Regions from separate parts of the Bacillus mesophilum genome, predicted to be linked through region 2. Evidence: riboswitches for the same ligand, from Rfam matches in the RefSeq annotation. Region 2 holds a riboswitch; the other holds the start of a gene.
What was found. A riboswitch is a leader RNA that binds a small molecule or an ion and turns the genes downstream of it on or off. The one in region 2 is predicted to bind S-adenosylmethionine.

Region 1: another riboswitch for S-adenosylmethionine. It lies ahead of F7732_RS12400 (O-acetylhomoserine aminocarboxypropyltransferase/cysteine synthase family protein); the one in region 2 lies ahead of mtnK (S-methyl-5-thioribose kinase).

What each region holds. Positions count from the first base shown of each region.
Region 1 covers NZ_WBOT01000003.1:570,860-574,279, reverse strand. The annotation lists gene F7732_RS12405 (methionine ABC transporter ATP-binding protein) at 1-7, opposite strand, end outside; SAM riboswitch class I at 209-314, opposite strand; gene F7732_RS12400 (O-acetylhomoserine aminocarboxypropyltransferase/cysteine synthase family protein) at 447-1,763, opposite strand; SAM riboswitch class I at 1,884-1,984, opposite strand; gene F7732_RS12395 (SCP2 sterol-binding domain-containing protein) at 2,050-2,370, opposite strand; gene F7732_RS12390 (MFS transporter) at 2,538-3,420, opposite strand, start outside.
Region 2 covers NZ_WBOT01000010.1:70,301-73,720, forward strand. The annotation lists gene mtnA (S-methyl-5-thioribose-1-phosphate isomerase) at 1-525, opposite strand, end outside; gene mtnK (S-methyl-5-thioribose kinase) at 522-1,712, opposite strand; SAM riboswitch class I at 1,825-1,972, opposite strand; SAM riboswitch class I at 2,302-2,407, shown strand; gene F7732_RS20510 (2,3-diketo-5-methylthiopentyl-1-phosphate enolase) at 2,518-3,420, shown strand, end outside.

The DNA of each region.
Region 1 (3,420 bases), on a different contig from region 2:
AAATCACTTGTTGTTTCACCCTCTCATTCCTGACATTGCCTATACAATAGCTTTTGATTGGACCATGCCTTTCATTCTCCTCAATTCCAGAAAACACATAAAAATATCTTTGTAACCAGTCAAGATTTCAATTCTTGAAAACTAGTAAAAAAATAAAATAAAAATGCCTTCCTGTTATGAGCAGAAAGGCATTAAAAATAAGTCCTTTCTCTCATCTATCAAAGCCATAAGCTTTGAGTGAATTGGCACCATTTCATTTTCATGACGGTTGCCGGGCTTCATAGGGCACTTCCCTCCACCTCTCTTGATAAGAGCTAAACATCTATATTCAATTCACTTACATTCATTTATAAATTACGAATGCTATCGTATCACGGTCATGATAAGGGTGTCAACTAAAAAAGTGAATCCCAAGATATTTTATACTTCCTCTGGTAACACTTTGTTTAAGCTTTAGCGGCAAGTGCTGTGATTCCTGTTGCGGTCTCAATTGCCTGTTCTAAATCCTCAATTAAATCTTCTGCATTTTCAATTCCGACAGATATTCGGATTAAATCTTCAGGAACTCCCGCAATTTTTAAAGCCTCATCATCCAGCTGCTGATGAGTTGTGCTTGCAGGATGGATAATTAAGCTTTTTGCATCCCCTACATTGGCAACATGTGCCCAAAGATTAAGATTATTGATTAAAGCAGCACCAGCTTCTCTTCCTCCTTTAATGCCAAAAACAACAACGGCCCCTGCACCTTTTGGAAGATATTTATCTGCTAAAGCCTTGTCAGCATGATCTTCATCTCCAGGGTATAAGAGCCAATTAATAGCAGGATGGCTCTTGAGATAGCTGATAATTTTCTTTGTATTTGCCACATGCTCCTTCATGCGCACATGTAAAGTTTCAATTCCTAAAGCGAATTGGAATGCATTTTGCGGACTTAAAGCAGGACCAAGATCACGCAGCAGCTGAACACGTGCTTTTGTAATATACGCAGCCTCACCAAGCGCCTCACTGTAAACTAAGTTATGATAGCTTGGATCCGGTTCAGTAAAGCCTGGGAATTTCGGTGAATTCCAGTCAAACTTGCCGCCATCTACAATAATGCCTCCCATTGTTGTTCCGTTGCCAAGAAGCCATTTGGTGGCAGAGTGGATCACGATATCGGCCCCAAATTCAATTGGCCTGCACAGATAAGGAGTAGGAAATGTATTATCAATAATTAGCGGTATGCCATTTTCATGAGCAATAGCAGCTACTGCTTCAATATCCAGCACTTTTAAGCTGGGGTTACCAATTGTTTCTGCAAATATCGCTTTTGTTTTATTCGTAATTGCCTCTCTGAAAGCTTCTGGATCTTGCGGATCAACAAACTTTACATTTATCCCATATTTAGGCAAGGTTACTGCGAACAAATTATAGGTGCCTCCATATAAGTTAGATGCGGCGACAATTTCGTCTCCGGCACCAGCAATATTTAGTATGGATAAAGTAATCGCAGCCTGACCACTTGAAACAGCCAGTGCGCCAATGCCACCTTCAAGCAGTGCTACTCTTTCCTCGAACACACTTACAGTCGGATTATGTATCCGTGTATAAATATAACCTGGTTCCTTTAGTCCAAAAAGGTTTGCAGCATGGTCAGTACTTTTGAATTGATAAGCATTATTTTGATAAATTGGAACTGCCCGAGCACCGGTTACTGGATCTGGCGCTAATCCTCCATGAATACCCAATGTTTCAAAACGATAATTTTTTTTCCTTTCAGTCATGTCGATCTCTCCTTTTAATTGGTTTTCGCTTGAGTATCATCATGCTGCATTCGCTCCATACGATTATCGTAACAGCGAAAGACCCTCTTCAAGAAGAAGAGGGTCTGGAATTCACAACTCTTCTTATCTTTCAGAGCATCTGCTCTGCTGGAATTAGCACCGTGTAATTAACCGGTTGCCGGGTTTCGTAGGGCCAGTCCCTCCACCTCTCTTGATAAGAATATTCAATTTTCATATTTGTTTGAAATTTTAACATATAGGAAAAAACCAGTCAACAAAAAAACCATTAATTTTTTCCAAGATATAAAATTGTTTCTAATAAAAGAATACTGCGAAAAGGGCCTTTTATTTGGATTGGCTGCTCTTTCATCAGTTGGCGCAGCTTTATTTTTTTCTGAAAAAGATGAGTCAAAGTTGTTTTAGGGCCATAAATCTCCATCTCACATTCTATAGGAGAAATAACGTCAGCCCTCCCGTCTTCAATCCGTAAATATAGGTGTTCAGCCTCGCTATGAAAATGCACCGTCAGCCTGCGATTCTGCAATACTTGAAAGACATGCTGTTTTTGCTCTAATTCTTGTATAAAGGATTTAGCCAGCTGTTCCATTAGAGTACACCTCAAAATTCTATAGTCTATATAAGCTTTATTCCGTGGAACTGATTCTTTATCCTGCATATTTTTTTCAACAAATTAACCAAAAAAAAGACAACGACCGCTTCTATTACGGTATTGTCTAGGATTATTTCCTGAGAAATATGTCAGTTGAAAGCAGGCTATGCTGTCATTTGTGCGATTTTTTTAGGATTATAGCGTTTAAAGACAATGAGGAAATAAAGTGAACCTATTAAATATAAGATAGCCGTAATCGTGAAAACTGCAGCGTACCCCCAATAAGAACCATACATCATCACAATACCCGTTGATACAGGTCCCATTACTGCCCATCCTAAATTAAAGACCATCTGGTTCACAGAGCTGGCAAATCCTTTCATTGAATCGTCAACTTTTGACATCATCAGTGACATTTGTATAGGATTTCCCGCATTCATTAATGCCTGCCGGAAAAGAAACCCAATCGCTGCAAGCCAAAGCTGTTCTGTATAAGCGGTTAAAAGCAGAAATGGCAGTGACGATAGCTGCAAAATAACGACCGCTTTCACTTCACCAAATTTCTGAACTACTTTAGGTCCGATAATCATGGCTACTGCAGTCATTGCCTGCCCAAGTGAGATGATCATCCCGACTGCTGAGTTTGAAGCGGCAAAACGATCAGAAAAATATAGATTTAAATAAGGTATAACTAATCCTGCGCCGACACCAATAATTAATTGCGCTACTGCAAACAGAACGACAATCTTCAAACTGTCTTTTCTTGCCAACAAGGCAGCCTTTGCAGAATCAGACTTAGATTTATCAATGGAATTCGTTACCTTCCGGCTTTCCTGGAACTTTATAATTGGGAAGATTCCTATGAGAAAAATAACACCGCCGAGCATCAGCGTAACTCGTATTCCATTCAACTGAGACATAAACAATGAAAAGAAATCAGTTAGTAATCCGCCACTGAGGTTACCAATGACATTTGCCCCTGTCATAATGGCAAAGTGAATGCTGAATAAGTGCACCCTCTGTTCTGCTCGAGAGTTTTCAGCGAGC
Region 2 (3,420 bases):
TAAATGAAAAGGTGCCAGTGCTGTCCCATATTTTGCTGTGGCAATAGAACCTGCATTGCAAATGGTCATAACATTTCTGTAATCACCAAGTACAGCCAGTGCATATTCACCAATCTTCCGGCAATGTTCCTCATCCTCTTTGTGAATAGCTATTGCTTCAGATAAAAGGATCGCCTTTGCTTCCTCCACTGTTTTCACAGTCTCTGCTTTTTCCATTAGTCTTTCAAGAGCCCAAAATAAATTCACAGCAGTTGGCCGGGAACCTGCTAAGTAAATATATTGATCATGAAGCTCCTGTTGAAAGTCCTCTAAATTATCTGCTGAGGATTGACTTGCTCCGATTGCCAAACCATAGGCAGCTGTGATTCCGATAGCAGGTGCTCCTCGAACCTTTAAACTGACAATCGCATCAAAAGCAGCTTCTATATTGTCTAAATGTATATATTCAATAACATGCGGCAGCTTTTGCTGATTTAAAATGGTTAGCTGATCTTCATTCCAAAGAATAGAAACTGGAACTGTCATGATATATCCTCCTCCAGTCTGCCAATGAGATCTGTAATAGAAGTCCATTCACTTCTGTTTAAGATGAGTGCCGTCCCAAGTTCAATGGCCCTTTTCTTTAACAAAATTCTCTGATCTTTAGGCTCAATTCCATCCAGGTCTTTTACATGAGATAGTCCGATCGTTCTGCGAATCAGTTCACAGCCAGCGAAGCCTAGAGTATCCTTGAAAACTTTTTGTAAAAAATCCTCTTTCACTCCCTCTGTTTTCGAAAAAGGTTCAATATTATGACTTTCCCATAATTCAGAAAATGTCGAATAAAAAACATCCCAGGTCGTTTTTATGTGAGTATGAATTTTTTCTCTTTTTACACCTGTTCTGACAATAGACTGAAATAGTAAGTTGCCGATAAATTGGCCGACATCAAAACCAATAGGACCATAAAAAGCAAATTCCGGATCAATGACCTTTGTTTCTGTAGGACCTGCAAAAATACTGCCAGTATGCAAATCTCCATGTAAAAGGGATTCTGCTTCTGTTACAAATGACCTTTTCAATTTAGCTGCTTCAACCTTTAGGTCTGTGTTTTTCCAAAGTTCATAAACTAGTTCAGCAAGCTCCGGTTCATAATCATTCGAATCATGGTTAAAGAATGGATCTGTAAAAACCAAGTCCTCCGTGATTTTGCATAGTTCCGGGTTAGAAAATTGTGCTGCAAGGCGTTTTTTTTCAAAAGGATGAAGTGCAAAATCAGAGGTTAAAAAAAGTGTCTTTGCTAAATATTCTCCAATATCTTTTGATAGATTAGGATACTCAGCTCCGTTGATCAGACCAGTTCTAGCTATTTCCAAATGTGATAAATCCTCTATAACGGTAACAGCTAAATGTTCATCTGCTGCAAACACTTTTGGAACTAGATGAGGCACATATTCACCATGTTTTATTAAAGCGTTGGCTTCGATCGTTGACCGCTTGATTGTCAGCGGCCAGCTTTCTCCTACAACTTTTGCATATGGAAGTGCCTGTTTAATAATGACACTTGTGCCTGTTATCCTATCACTAATCTTGAAAACCAAATTTAAGTTTCCATCACCTATTTCACTGCAAGATAACGATGCGTGTTCAGGAAAAAGGTTCAGTTCTTTAGCTAAATTAATTGCTGTATCCTCTGTTAAGCTTTCGTATGATTGTTTTGCTAATATGGCCATGCCGCCACTCCTCTCAATATAATTGCTGAGTTATACGAAGCCGGCATTTTTATATGAGCAAAATTAAAAATGCCTCCTTCATCAGAAAGAGGCAATCGAAATTATCTATCGCCTCTTATCTCTCAGAAAGAATTCTCTCTGAATGGAATTAGCACCGTGCCCTCTGGCGCGATTTAACTGCGCCTCGTCTCACAACGATATTACGGTCGGTTGCTGGGCTTCATCGGGCCAAATTTCCCTCCGCCAGCTCTGGATAAGAGTATAAATTACATATTCAAGTTGTTTACTTGAGGAAAATGTTAGCATCACTTTTCTGAATATGTCAAATGTTTTTTTAATTCCTTCAAGGTTAAACATGTTTAATAAATGCATTGAAAATTGATTCTTTTTTTTAAGCTGCATCCTCCGTAATATAGTTTTTAAGCAGTAATACCCTATAAGGCCAAGTGTCTTTCAATTTATTCACAAGAATAAATTCAATTTTCAATCGTATATTCTAATAACCTTAATTTACAAAATTCATAATTGACAGAATGAATGACTGATGTAATAATACGGGATATATTCAGTCAATTTATAAAATTTCATTTTCTTATCAAGAGCAGGTGGAGGGACGAGCCCGATGATACCCGGCAACCGATCCAAATGAATTGGACACGGTGCTAATTCTTGCAGCAAAAGCTGGAAGATAAGAAGCTGTTAATACCTTTATTAACCTCTTCTTATTTGAAGAGGTTTTTTGCTGTTTAACTATTATCCCGTGCTGTGCAAAACCCTATAATCAAAGTGTTTAGGAGTGATTTAAATGAGTGAAATCATTGCAACCTATCAAATATACGGAAAGCCCGGAAAACTGGAATCTAAACTTGAAAGTATTGCCCTTGGGTTAACTGTAGGATCATGGACAGATCTCCACGCTGTTGATCAGGAACAGTTAAGAAAACATAAAGGCAGAGTTGTGTCAGTAAAAGAATTCTTTGATGATGAGCATCCTTCCCGCTTTGGCGAAGTAAGGGCAGAAGGGAAAATTGCTTATCCTTCCGCCAACTTTACTGCTGATTTGCCTGCCATTTTAACAACTGTTTTTGGCAAGCTCTCTTTAGACGGAGAAATAAAACTTTTGGACCTTGAATTTGATTCAGATATCACAGCTCACTTTCCTGGTCCCCGCTTTGGAATTTCCCAGATAAGAGAGTCGATTGAAGTATTTGATCGGCCACTCGTCATGAGTATTTTTAAAGGAGTTATTGGCCGGAATTTACCTTTTTTAAATGAACAGCTGAAAAATCAAGCATTAGGCGGAGTAGATCTTGTAAAAGATGATGAAATCTTATTTGAGAACGAGCTTACTCCTTTTGATAAACGCATTGTGTCATCTAGAGAAATTTTACAGAATGTTTACGAAGAAACTGGACACCGAACTCTATATGCAGTCAACTTAACCGGGCGGACATCTAAGCTGCGTGACCAAGCCAGAAGGGCAAAGGAGCTCGGGGCAGATGCACTTCTTTTTAATGTTCATACATATGGGCTGGATGTTCTCCATGAATTAGCTGAAGACGATGAAATTGCTTTGCCGTTTATGGCTCACCCTGCGTTTAGCGGAGCATTCATTTCTTCAGACTTCTATGGATTATCAAGTTCATTAGCGCTTGGAAAACTTGTCCGCTATGCAGGTGCAGATTTTTCCTTATTCCCTTCCCCATAT